2 regions of the Bacillus sp. SRI_025 genome follow, and region 1 is predicted to be linked to the other one. Evidence: riboswitches for the same ligand, from Rfam matches in the RefSeq annotation. Region 1 holds a riboswitch; the other holds the start of a gene.
What was found. Region 1 has a riboswitch for thiamine pyrophosphate ahead of tenA (thiaminase II). Riboswitches for the same ligand answer to the same signal wherever they lie in the genome.
Positions count from the first base shown of each region.

Region 1 (3,195 bases):
AAATCATTTATCGAAGGCAAAAAAATCACAGGCTTCACCAACGAAGAAGAGGAAGCCGTGCAGCTGACACCAAAGGTTCCATTTTTATTGGAAACAAAACTTCGTGAGCAGGGGGCAGCGTTTGAAAAAGGAGATGCCTTTGCGCCATTTGCTGTCGTTGACGGACAAATCATTACTGGACAAAACCCAGGATCAAGTGCAGAAACAGCACGTTTGTTTGTTAAAACTATTGCATAAAACGATCAAAAACCAGCCGTTACATGCGGCTGGTTTTTTTTTTATAAAAATGTCCCAAAAAAGACCAAAACAATGATTGGAATAATGGTAAAATTATCACAGGGTAAAAAACCCAAAAGAGGAAAAGGGGATGTTCCTGTGAGAGCATTTTATGTCAAAATCACTGCAGCTTTACAGTCTGTTTTACTCATCGCAACAGGTTTGTTTTCACCAGCATTAAAAGCAGAAGAAGCACCAAAATCAAGTGGGAAACAATCACTACTGACAGAAAAAGCGATTCAGCAAGTGCAAGAGTCGTTTTTGAAGCAGGACGAAGGAACCGCTATCCAACAGAAGCAAGTGAAAAAATCATTTAAAGTGAATAAGAAGAAAGGAATCAGTATCAAACGAAAAGCTGCTAAAGATGGCAAAATGCGCACGTCTGCCGTTCGCTCCATTGATGGACTAGCCATAAATCAATCGGCTGTCTTAACAGAGGAAGACCCAGTTGATTTATGGTTTTTAAGCACATCTTCACCTCAGGCACTCATCAGCCGGATTACTTCTTCAAACCCTGATTATTTCGTTCAATTGTTTGTTGTTGATTATGAAACAGGACAAGCCTACCCAACGGATCTTATTCAACCGGCAGGCAGTCTGCTTGCGTTAAGCAATTTACCAGCGGGTGATTATGCGTTTGGTATTACCAGTGGTGGAGACTTTGGAGACTCATATACATTACAGGTAAATGCCAAAAACCCACCAAATTTCACAGGTGCTGAATCCCTGTCATCAACATTGCAATACTTTGTCGCTACGTATGCCAATGGGGATGTTTTCGCAAATGGTACAAAAGTGTATAACAAACAATCTAAGACCGCCGATTATAAATGGGAGCGTGTATTTTACTTCTCATATGATGGAAAATATGAACAGAGAACTCATTCTGTTGACAGTGTGAAGGTGAAAAGTATTTCGGCACCAGTGTCGTACTCTGCTCCATACGCAAGTTCCTCAGAGGCCATTCTCGTCTACTTAGATGTGGAGACTTTATTTATGTATCATGAATCATCGTTTGCTAGCGGGCAGTACTACCATAGTAGCTTTGTTGATACACTTGGGAAGACAACACCAAGACGCTTAGATATTGATGATATGACAAATTACGGTGATCATATTTTAGCTGTAGATTTAAAAACAGGAAAGCCAATTGATTTCTTCAGTGTGTTGAATTTCTACTATGCTGCAGGAATCGAGAAACTGCCAACAATCAGAACGTTGAATTAAGAAAGGCGGTTGACATCAAATCGCCACATGTGTAGAGTAAAGATAATTAAATGACAAAAGTCCACTAGGGGAGTCATGTATGACTGAGACAAGAGAAAATCTTGGACCCTTTGAACCTGATCTAGTTCGTACTAGCGGAGGGAAGTGGAGCTGGACCTTGTCTTATTCATGATTGAATCGATAAGAAGGCCGCTCCATTTGGGGTGGCTTTTTCATTTATTCAACTGAAGAAGAGGAGGCTTTTTTTATGACATTTTCTACGCAATTAAGGAAAGAAGCAGAACCGTTATTTGAAGCCATTTATCAGCATCCGTTCGTTAGAGGCCTGGCAGCAGGAAAGCTGGAAAAGGAACAGATCATTCATTATGTCAAACAGGATGCAGAATACTTACAAGCATTCATTAAAATTTATGCAGCAGCGCTCAGCAGATGTACAGACAGAGAGGATATTGCGTTTTTTCATCAGCAGATTGCGTTTGTACTAGATAGTGAAACGCACCCTCATCAAAACCTTTGCCGAGTGGCAGGAGTAGCGTATGATGAGCTCCAAGGTGCTTCTTTGGCTCCGAGTGCTCATCACTATATTCATCACATGCTGCAAGTCGCACAGGAAGGTACGCTTGGTGAAATCATCGCTGTCCTGCTTCCATGTCCTTGGACATATTGGGAAATAGGGAAACGAATGCTCACAGATGTGCAGCCAGACCTGTCACATCCGTTTTATGAATGGATCACGTTTTATGGAGGGTTAACCGATTCTGTCACAGGTGAGCTTTGCAAACGGCTCGATCAATTGGCAGAAGCAGCAAGTGAGAAGGAAAAGGAAAAAATGAAACAGCATTTTATCTTAAGCTGCCAGCTCGAGTACAAGTTTTGGGAAATGGCCTTTACTGTTGAAGAGTGGCCAGTTCAACTGGAGGTGCATACATCATGACATGGAAGATGAAAGAAGTCGTCCTTGCCGTGATTTTATCCGTTGCGTGCGGTGTGATCTATTTAGGATGGTCCACACTTTACTTACCGATTACAGCACTTGTTGGCCCAGCAGGAGGCAATATCATGTTTGGAATATGGGTCATTGCCAGTCCAATCGTTGCGTATATCATTCAAAAGCCGGGGGCTGCCCTGATTGCGGAAACAGCTGCCGCGGCTGTGGAATTATTGACAGGCAGCCACTTCGGACTTTCAGCTCTGCTGATTGGTGTATGCCAAGGGCTTGGGGCAGAAATCGCCTTCGCTCTTTTTGGGTATAAACGATACCGCATGTGGACACTGATGCTGTCTGGTGCCTTTGCCGCTATCGGAGCGATGGCGTACAGTCTCGTGGCAAATGGCTTCGGATATTATACGCCTCAAGTTTTACTTATGACGCTTGTGACTCAAATCATTAGTGGAATGATACTTGGCGGATGCCTTGCGAAAGTGGTGGTGGAGGCACTATCCAAAACTGGTGTACTCAATCAATATGCCATCATGAAAGAAAAACGAAATAAAGGTGAACAGCATGAATTCATTTCTCGCGTGCAATGATCTGACTGTCCGTTTTTATGAACAGCCTAAGCCAGTTTTGCATCAAATCTCTCTTACGATTCAAAAAGGGGAAAAGGTGCTTATTTTAGGACCGAGCGGAAGCGGGAAATCCACGCTCATTTCGGTTCTGGCTGGAATCATTCCAGAGCATGTGGAAGCTGA
Region 1 is NZ_JBYEGB010000001.1:752,843-756,037, reverse strand. It holds gene AC20OE_RS03885 (type 1 glutamine amidotransferase domain-containing protein) at 1-237, shown strand, start outside; gene AC20OE_RS03880 (hypothetical protein) at 376-1,503, shown strand; TPP riboswitch at 1,560-1,663, shown strand; gene tenA (thiaminase II) at 1,751-2,437, shown strand; gene AC20OE_RS03870 (ECF transporter S component) at 2,434-3,033, shown strand; gene AC20OE_RS03865 (ABC transporter ATP-binding protein) at 3,008-3,195, shown strand, end outside.

Region 2 (3,195 bases), on a different contig from region 1:
CTTCCTATTGGGTTAACAGCATGTGGTACAAATGACAATGCAGGTGTAGATACAAGGCATAATCAATCAGGTCAGCCGGTCGGATATCATTCGAATAACCGTGCAGATGACAATAACCAAGATCATCAAGGACCAGTTTCTGAACTCATGGAAGGGATGAACGGTGGGAATACAACGAATGTTGATTATCGCACCCGTCCTCAAGCCGATGATCGAATGCCTCTTGCAGGTGGAGATGGACGCTACAGTCATGGAGATATGAACTATCATAACCAAATGTCGTTCTCAGGCTACGATAAACAAGAGAACATCCAGCGTTCAAGAAAAATTGCCAACCGCGTCAATAAAATGAATCACGTGGCAGACTCTCAAGTCATGGTGACGGATGAGAATGTGTATATTGCCATTAAATCAGATGGCCGCCTGACGTCAGAAGGCGTATCACAAGTAGAAGAAGCAGCGACTCGTTATGCGGATGGAAGAGCAGTCCAAGTCATGAAAGATGAAGGTGCATTCACACGCTTTAGAGATATGAGAAGAACGCAATTTGAAACAGGACAAACAGGCATGACCCGATAGTTTGACACAAAAAGGCTAAAGTTCATCACGAACTTTAGCCTTTTCTTAAAAATAAACCTTGATGCCTATATAAAATTCGTAAAAGAAATAACAGCCAAACCCTAATAATAAAATACCAGCAATAATGGATGTCCACTTGATCATCGTCCGATTCATCACTTTTCTTGTTAAGGATACAAGGGTGAGTAGACCAATGTCATGAAGGAGAATCCCTGCCAAAATACCGCCGGCAGCCAGCATAAATTCAGATGAATCTGTTTTTGTATAAGCATCTGCAAGTACAGCACCAAAAACAGAAACCCAGAACACAAGATTTCCAGGAGATACCGCCACAAGCAAGCCGTTTCGATATGTTTTCGCGAATGATTTATTGACCTTTTCTCCTGCTAAATGGATATCTTGATCCGCATTTTTAATGGAATCGTATGCGAGAATCATTAAAAATACAGCTCCGATCAGCCAGAGCGGGATTTGAACAAACGGCAAAGATAAAAACTGAGCAAATCCAGCATATAAAGCCAAGATGAGTAATAAGTCTATGGTCATACCGCCTGCTCCGACAGTTAAACCATGAAAAAATCCGTTTTTCAGTCCCTGTTTTGTCATTTCAACCGTGATTGCTCCAACAGGCAGAGCAATTGAGAATCCTACGACGATAAATGTGAGAAATGTTTGCAATCGACTAGAACTTCCTTTAAATAAATTGTATAAAAATTCTCCGTTTAGATTAATTATACATAATAGGAGAAAAGGATCAATGATTATTTCAGATTTGATTGAAATGAGAGAGATAGATGATGTATAGAAGACTGTATATCAACATGATCTATAACGCTTGTAGGGGAAAGGAACTATTTTCCTAAATCTTCTTTTCTTCATGATGTCTCTATGCTACACTGATGTGGAAATCAATAAAAGTGACTAGGGGTGCCCGTAAATGGGCTGAGAGAGAAGCTTAAACTTCTTAACCCTTTGGACCTGATCTGGCTCGTACCAGCGTGGGGAAGTTAAAGATGATGCATGTATCATATCAATGATATGCATGTTTATTTCTGACGACGAAACCAGGTTCTTTAAATAGAGCCTGGTTTTTTGCTGGTGCTGATTCCATCCTGTCCGGTGACAAGAAGAAAAGGAGAGAACAGCAAATGAAAGAAAAGAAAAGTGTCCCATCCAACCAATCATTGTTATCCAGCTTTGACGGCAGCCATAAGGTGTATGAGAAAGGATCAAGACCCGATATCTTAGTGCCAAAAAGAGAGATCACGCTCTCACATACTGTGACAGAGGCGGGCGACATAAAAAATGAACCAGTCCGTGTATACGATACGAGTGGACCGTACACCGATGAGAACGTTCATATTGACGTCACAAAGGGGTTAAAGCGTCTTAGGGCAGCATGGATTGAAGAAAGAGGAGATACAGAAAGCTATGAAGGGCGTCATGTAAGACCGGAGGATAATGGATACCGTTCAAGGGAGAAGGAGTCCATCCATTCTGTCCAAACTGATTTTCATCATAAGCCGCTCCGCGCGAAACAAGGTGCATGTGTGACGCAAATGCATTATGCCAAAAAAGGTATCATTACGCCTGAAATGGAGTTTATCGCAATTAGAGAAGAGCTAAGCCCTGAGTTCGTTAGAGAGGAAGTGGCGAGCGGAAGAGCCGTCATTCCTTCGAATATTAACCATCCAGAAAGTGAACCAATGATTATCGGAAGGAATTTTCATGTCAAAATCAATGCGAATATTGGCAATTCAGCTGTCACGTCATCCATTGATGAAGAGGTTGAAAAAATGACATGGGCGATCAGATGGGGGGCAGATACAATGATGGATCTGTCTACTGGAAAGGATATTCATACAACGAGAGAATGGATCATTCGGAATTGCCCAGTCCCAGTAGGAACCGTTCCCATCTATCAGGCCCTTGAAAAAGTGAATGGAGTCGCAGAAGATTTGACGTGGGATGTGTACAGGGACACATTAATTGAACAAGCGGAGCAAGGTGTAGACTATTTCACGATTCATGCTGGCGTGCTGTTAAGATATATTCCGCTCACTGTCGATCGGGTGACCGGAATTGTTTCAAGAGGCGGTGCAATTATGGCAAGATGGTGTCTTGCTCATCATCAAGAGAATTTCCTCTACACTCACTTCGAAGACATTTGTGAAATTATGAAAAAATATGATATCGCCTTTTCACTTGGAGATGGACTTAGACCAGGCTCGATTGCTGATGCCAATGATGAGGCGCAGTTTGCAGAGCTGGAAACGTTAGGTGAGTTAACAGAGATTGCTTGGAAACATGATGTGCAGGTAATGATTGAAGGGCCCGGACATGTCCCAATGGATAAAATCAAAGAGAATGTGGACAAGCAAATGGACATTTGCAAGGAAGCACCATTTTATACGTTAGGGCCTCTTACAACAGATATCGCACCTGGTTATGATCACATTACATCCGCGATCGGTGCGGCCATGATCGGCTGGTACGGAACAGCAATGCTGTGCTATGTAACGCCAAAAGAGCATTTAGGTCTGCCGAACAAAGAAGATGTGAGAGAAGGCGTGATCGCCTATAAAATTGCTGCACATGCTGCTGATCTAGCAAAAG
Region 2 is NZ_JBYEGB010000002.1:338,481-341,675, forward strand. It holds gene AC20OE_RS06585 (YhcN/YlaJ family sporulation lipoprotein) at 1-579, shown strand, start outside; gene AC20OE_RS06590 (LysE family transporter) at 625-1,257, opposite strand; TPP riboswitch at 1,493-1,601, shown strand; gene thiC (phosphomethylpyrimidine synthase ThiC) at 1,728-3,195, shown strand, end outside.
Region 2: another riboswitch for thiamine pyrophosphate. It lies ahead of thiC (phosphomethylpyrimidine synthase ThiC); the one in region 1 lies ahead of tenA (thiaminase II).